One region of the Streptomyces sp. NPDC055400 genome, then DNA from elsewhere that is predicted to be linked to it. Evidence: predicted binding sites of a transcription regulator. Region 1 holds the regulator's gene; the other holds the start of a gene.

The links. The regulator HspR, encoded in region 1, represses chaperone genes until heat shock. The targets are predictions, from matches to a motif close to TTGAGNNNNNNNNNCTCAA.
Region 2: a site for HspR is predicted at 986-1,004, ahead of lon (endopeptidase La). Genes of this name have one in related genera too.

Annotation. Positions count from the first base shown of each region.
Region 1 covers NZ_JBSHLM010000003.1:291,983-295,417, reverse strand. Annotated here, with positions in the region: gene dnaJ (molecular chaperone DnaJ) at 1-856, shown strand, start outside; gene ACWIGU_RS09485 (heat shock protein transcriptional repressor HspR) at 861-1,325, shown strand; gene ACWIGU_RS09480 (hypothetical protein) at 1,400-1,648, opposite strand; gene ACWIGU_RS09475 (peptidoglycan-binding protein) at 1,641-2,504, opposite strand; gene ACWIGU_RS09470 (hypothetical protein) at 2,516-3,154, opposite strand; gene ACWIGU_RS09465 (hypothetical protein) at 3,174-3,320, opposite strand; gene ACWIGU_RS09460 (hypothetical protein) at 3,317-3,435, opposite strand, start outside.
Region 2 covers NZ_JBSHLM010000013.1:28,101-31,535, reverse strand. Annotated here, with positions in the region: gene lon (endopeptidase La) at 1-963, opposite strand, end outside; gene ACWIGU_RS30375 (rhomboid-like protein) at 1,143-1,931, opposite strand; gene ACWIGU_RS30370 (spermidine synthase) at 2,113-2,814, shown strand; gene ACWIGU_RS30365 (response regulator transcription factor) at 2,908-3,435, shown strand, end outside.

The sequences.
Region 1 (3,435 bases):
GGGGGGCGCCGGCGGGTTCGGCGGCGGACTCGGGGACGTCTTCGGCGGCCTGTTCAACCGGGGCGGCGCGGGCACCGGCACGCGCACGCAGCCGCGCCGCGGTCAGGACATCGAGTCCGAGGTCACCCTCAGTTTCACCGAGGCGGTCGACGGGGCGACGGTGCCGCTGCGCATGTCGTCGCAGGCGCCCTGCAAGGCATGTTCCGGCACCGGCGACAAGAACGGCACACCGCGCGTGTGCCCGACCTGCGTCGGCACGGGCCAGGTCTCGCGCGGCGGCGGCGGCGGTTTCTCCCTGACCGACCCGTGCGTGGACTGCAAGGGCCGCGGCCTGATCGCGGAGACCCCCTGCGAGGTCTGCAAGGGGTCGGGCCGTGCGAAGTCCTCCCGGACGATGCAGGTCCGCATCCCGGCCGGCGTCTCGGACAATCAGCGCATCCGGCTGCGCGGCAAGGGCGCACCGGGCGAGCGGGGCGGCCCCGCGGGCGACCTGTACGTGGTCGTGCACGTGGACTCCCACCCGGTCTTCGGCCGCAAGGGCGACAACCTCACGGTCACGGTCCCGGTCAGCTACCCGGAGGCCGCGCTCGGCGGCGAGGTCAAGGTCCCCACGCTCGGCGGGCCCCCGGTCACGCTCAAGCTGCCCCCGGGCACGCCGAACGGGCGGACGATGCGGGCCCGCGGCAAGGGCGCCGTCCGCAAGGACGGAACTCGTGGCGATCTGCTCGTCACGGTGGAGGTCGCGGTCCCCACGGATCTCACCGACACCGCGAAGGACGCCCTTGAGGCGTACCGAAAGGCGACTGCGGAGACCGATCCGCGGGCAGAACTGTTCCAGGCCGCGAAGGGAGCATGAGCGTATGGACGGCCGTCGACGACAGAGTCCCTTTGTTGGCAGGGCCTACGAGCTGACCGACGAGACTCCGGTCTATGTCATCTCGGTGGCCGCCCAGCTCAGCGGGCTGCATCCGCAGACCCTGCGCCAGTACGACCGTCTCGGCCTGGTCTCCCCGGACCGCACGGCGGGCCGGGGCCGGCGCTACTCGGCCCGCGACATCGAACTGCTGCGCACCGTCCAGCAGTTGTCGCAGGACGAGGGCATCAACCTCGCGGGCATCAAGCGCATCATCGAACTGGAGAACCAGGTCGCTGCGCTGCAGGCCCGGGTGGCCGAGCTGTCCTCCGCGGTGGAGGGCGCGGCCGCCGCGATGCAGCAGCGCGAGGCGGCCGTCCACGCCTCGTACCGCCGGGACCTGGTCCCGTACCAGGAGGTCCAGCAGACGAGCGCGCTCGTGGTGTGGAGGCCCAAGCGGCCGCAGGACTGACCGGTGCACAACTGACCTGTGTACACACGTGAAGGGGCCCGGAGGCTGTCGCCTCCGGGCCCCTTCGTGTGCGCCTACCGTCCCGCCGCCTCCCACAGCGCCACCACGAGTGCGGCGCAGGACGTCAGCGCCGCCAGCGACGGCAGCGGCCAGCGCGAGCGCTCCAGGGCGTCGAGGCGGTCCTCGTGCTCACCCAGCGTCTTGTCCGTCTGGTCGGCGCGCTGGAGCACCAGCGCCAGATTGCCCTGGGTGGCGGCGAACCCGACATCGACGGAGCGCCGGAGCCGCTCCAGCTCCAGGGCCACGTCGACCTGTTCACTCATGACCCGCCTCCGGCACGCGCAGCCGGTCCCAGCTCACCCTGCCCGGGATGCCGTCCGCGTCCGCGCCCGCGTAGCCGAGCCCGCGCTGCCAGGCGGCGTACGAGAGGACGTCTGCCTCGCCCCACACGGGCCCGGGGCCGACGCGGTAGCGGCCGCAGCCCTCCGCGACCAGGCGCCGCCCGACTCGCGTGATCAGTTCGCTGCGGCGGCCGGGCACGAAGAACGCGGTGCCCGGGAAGGCCACGAACGCAGGAGCGGGAGCGGGCACGGGGCGCACGCCGAGCCGCGCCTCGATCCGCGTCCGCATCCCGACCGTCGAGAACGACGGGTCGATCTTGCGGCGGGTCCACTCCTTGTGCCCGATGACGCTCGCCGCCGTCCAGCCGTGCGCCCGGCACAGAGCTGCCGACAGGCGTTCCACGGCGGCGAGTTGGGCCGCCGGGTACGGGTCCTTGCCGTTGCCCAGGTTCTCGATCTCGAAGCCGTAGAAGTGGGTGTTGCCGTCGACGGCGTCCGGGCCCGGCGGGGAGGGCAGAGCCCGCTCGGCGCGCACGGCCGCGTACACGGCGGACGAGCCCGCGCCCGCGTGGTTGGTGCGGCCGTGACCGACCAGATGCACGGTGCCGTCCTTCGCGACCAGGCCGACGCAGAGCGGTCCGGGAAGGGCGGCGGTGCCGTCGCGGCACAGGGTGAGGCTGTCGCTGCCCGCGGTGTGGTGCAGCATGACGCCGTTCACCGGCCCCCACGGGCCCTTGTGATTGCGGTTGTGCGTCTGCCAGTTGGCGTGCTCTCTCAGGCGTACGCCCTCGTCGCGCAGGGCACGGGCGAGGGCGTATGCGGTCAGGGGTGTGGCCATGGGCGGGTTCCTCACACGCTGGTGACCGTGACGAAGCGGTTGGTGAACGTCGCGGTGCTGGTGGTGGCGGCCGACTTGTAGGCGAGTGTCGCCGTGTACGCCGTGTTCACGGTCAGACCCGTGACCTGGAACTGGGTCGAGGCCGATATCGCGCTCGTGCCGGTGGCGATCGAGGCACGGGAGTCGGCGGCGGCGAGCACGGTGGTCGTGCCGTTCTTGACGCTCGCCGACGCGTAACAGGCCGTGGCAGCCGAGCTGTTGGCGCGTGCGCCGAGCGTGATCAGGACGGCGCCGGACGGCGGGGCGACGAAGGTGACGGTCGTCGGGTCGCCGGTCGATCCGGTCAGCGTCTCGACGTACGCAGTCGAAGTCGTCGTGCCCGTCGTGGTGTTGGCCTTGTGGACGGGGCCGGGCGCGAGCTGGGCCCACGCCGTCCCCGTGTAGTACGTGAACTGCTTGGGTGTGCTCAGCCAGGCCAGCATGCCCGCGACCGGCGCGACGACCTTCGCGTCGCGGGACGCCGCGTCGGCGAACCGCAACACGGTGCGGCCGTCCGCCGCCTCGGCGAGGGACTGGAGGTGCAGGGGGATGTTCGCGGCGTCGGCCGGCTGCGGGTAGGGCAGACCGCCGAGCGGGGTGAGCAGGGACATGGGTCTCCTCCGGTGGGGCTCAGGCGGGCAGTGCGGGCGGGAGTGTCTCGCTGGGCGACGCACCGTCGCCGGACGTGGCCGCGGGGCTGTCCACGGGGACCGGGAGCGCCACGTTCCCCTCGTCGGCCGGTTCCAACTCCTGTGATTCAGGGGGCAGTTCATTCATGTCGCGCCTCCGGTGGCCGCGAGCAGTTCGCGGTACGTGAGTCCGGTCGCGGTGAGCTGGTCGAGCGTCGCGTAGGCCGCGGTGATCTCCCCGTACGTGCGCTGCGTGCCGTACA
Region 2 (3,435 bases), on a different contig from region 1:
CTGGGCGCCCTGGATGTCGTACTCGTCCTCGGTGCGCTCGTTCCACGGCAGTTCGAGGACCGTGTCGAGCCAGGTGCGGATCCACGAGCCCTCGGGGGACTGGTCGCTGGACCGCTCCAGCTTCTCGACCTCCTTGAGCGCGGCCTCGCGGACCTTCTCCGGAAGGTCGGCGGCCTCGACCCGCGTGCGGTAGTCGTCGGACTCCTCGCCCTCCGACTCACCGTTCAGCTCGCGCAGCTCCTTGCGTACGGCGTCCAGCTGGCGCCTCAGCAGGAACTCGCGCTGCTGCTTGTCGACGCCTTCCTGGACGTCCTTGGCGATGGACTCGGCCACGTCCTGCTCGGCGAGGTGCTCGCGCAGCTGCTCGGTGGCCAGCTTGAGCCGGGCGACCGGGTCGGCCGTCTCCAGGAGCTCCACCTTCTGCGGGGTGCTCAGGAAGGGCGAGTAGCCGGAGTTGTCGGCGAGCGCGGAGACGTCGTCGATCTGCTGGACGCGGTCCACGACCTGCCAGGCTCCGCGCTTCTTCAGCCAGTTCGTGGCGAGTGCCTTGTATTCGGTGACCAGCTCGGTCACCGAGCCGGGCAGCGGCTCCGGCACGGTCTCCTCGACCGCGATTCCCTCCACCCACAGGGAGGCGCCGGGGCCGGTCGTGCCCGCGCCGATCCGTACACGGCTGCGGCCGCGGATCAGGGCGCCGGGGTCGCCGTCGGCGAGCCGGCCCACCTGCTCGACGGTGCCGAGCACGCCGGTGTTCGCGTACGTGCCGTCGATCCGGGGAACAAGAAGCACCTTCGGCTTGCTGCCGCCCACGGATCCGCTGGAACGGGCCGCTGCCTGGGCGGCCTCCACCGCGGCGCGTACGTCGTTGTCGTTGAGGTCCAGGGGCACCACCATTCCGGGCAGCACGACCTCGTCGTCGAGCGGCAGCACGGGCAGGGTGAGCGGTGTGGACGTCGAAGCCATGATCTCCCCTTAAGCAGTCAAGTTGAGCTATGCAGGCTCAATGCACGTGAGCCCTTGAATGTTCCCCCGGCGCTGTTCGCTCTCGGCGATCAGCGGATGGGCAGGGGAGATCCGCAGCTCAGAGGGGGTCTGTGACGGGGACGGCCAGGGACCGGCCCTAGGCCGGCCGGGGGACTACGTCAGGTCGCGGAGGAACCCGGCGCGCGCCGCCACCGGCGCACCAGCAGCCAGGTCCCGACGCCGATGGCCAGGGCCATGAGGTGGCCCCAGTTCGCCATCGGGTCCGTGAACGCGATGAGGTCCTCGACCAGCATTCCGCCGAAGACGGCCAGCACAATCCAGCACAGCCAGGGCGTGAGGAGACCGGCGAGGGCGCCGATGCTCGCGGCCACGCCGAAGCTGATGCCGTAGTCGAGGCGGTGCAGCGAGCTCTCGGGCAGATGCCCGGCCATCACGGAGAGCCCGACCGGCACCTCGGTGGCGAGTGTCGCCACGGTGTGGCCGAGGACGAAGACACCGGCGGTGCACCAGCCGCCGATCCTGCGCTCCAGCGCCGTGAGGACGACCAGGAAGCAGACCGCGAACGGGGAGGTGATCCCGCCGGCGATCCACAGCGCGCTCGCGACCAGCACGAATACGGGCGTGTGCGCGAGGTGCGCCACGTCGGTGCTCGAACCCCGCAGCGCGGACGCGACGAGGCCGGGGTCGGCGAACTGCGCGAAGAGGGACGTGCCGATGAGCACGGCGGCGTAGACGAACGTGAACGGGGTCCCCGTGGGCGTGGGCAGCAGCCGCCAGGGGCGCAGCCGGCGCAGGGGGACGGCCCTCTCGGACGCCGCGCGCCCGCCGGTCGCGCCGAGCGCCGCGCCACCGGCCGGCGCCTGAGCCGGGACGGCGTCGAGCAGGGGCCGCGATACGGGCAGCGAAGCCTCAGGCAGCGTCTCCGAAGAGTCGGCCTCGACCGTCACGCCACGCTCCACCTGCGGCATCCTTTCCCTTCCGGCCCGCCCCAACCCTTCGCCCCTCGCACCCGCACTGTCTATGACCGGCGCCACGTGCGGCACGATCCGCAGGACGCGCACGGGAGAGCCGTCAACTCCCTTTCCAGGGGCAGCCGGGCGTCGCGCCGGTTACGGCAGGATGGACGCCATGTCCACCTCGTACCCCACCCCGTACGACACCGACCACACCGCGCCCGTCGTCCTCGACCGGCGCGAAGGGCCCTTCGGAGAGGTCGTACTGCGGCGCCACGGCGCGCTGCTCCAGATCATCGCCAACGGATGCTTCCTGATGGACACGTCCGACGGGCGCTCCGAGCGCCTCCTGGTCGACGCGGCGCTCGACGCTCTCGACGACCGCCCGGCGCCAGGAATTCTCATCGGCGGACTCGGTGTCGGATTCTCCCTCACGCACGCGGCTGCGAATTTCCGCTGGGGCCGCATCACCGTCGTGGAACGCGAGCCCGCGATCGTCGACTGGCATCGCGAAGGCCCGCTGTCCGAGCTGTCACGATCCGCGCTCACCGATCCGCGCACGGAGATTGTGGAGGCGGACCTTGTCTCGTACGTCCGGGAATCGACCGAGACGTACGACGCGCTGTGCCTCGATATCGACAACGGACCCGACTGGACGGTGACGGAGGGTAATGACAACCTCTACTCACCGGTAGGTCTCGCGGCCTGCCGGGAGCGGCTCGCCCCTGGCGGCGTGCTTGCCGTGTGGTCCGCACAGCCCTCCGCAAATTTTGAAGGAACCTTGTGGAATGCCGGATTCCGGTCGGTCCGCACCGAAGAGATCCCGGTTGTCCGTGGCGTTCCCGACGTCGTACATCTCGGGGTCAGGCCTGCGTAGCCGACTCGCGGTAACTCCCCGTACGCTGACTGCCGAAACCCAGATCATTCAAGCGTCAAGCGCACACGGATGTGCGCATTCAGGGGCGGGGCGATGGAGCAGACACACACCTCCCACAACGGCAGCACGGCTACGCCGGGTGCCCAGCGACGGGTCCTGGTCGTCGAGGACGACCCCACGATCGTCGACGCCATCGCCGCTCGGCTGCGCGCCGAGGGATTCCTCGTGCAAACAGCACAGGACGGTCCGGCGGCGGTCGACACAGCCGAGGCATGGCAGCCGGACCTGCTGATCCTCGACATCATGCTGCCCGGCTTCGACGGGCTCGAGGTCTGCCGCCGTGTGCAGGCGCAGCGGCCGGTGCCGGTGATGATGCTCACGGCGCGCGACGACGAGACGGACATGCTCGTCGGGCTCGGCGTGGGTGCCGACGACTACATGACGAAACCCTTCTCGATGCGGGAGCTCGCGGCGCGCGTGCACGTCCTGCTGCGGAGGGTCGAGCGCGCGGCGCTCGCGGCGGCCACGCCCAGGAGCGGCATCCTGCGGCTCGGCGAGCTGGAGATCGACCACGCACAGCGCCGTGTGCGGGTGCGCTCCGAGGACGTCCACCTGACGCCC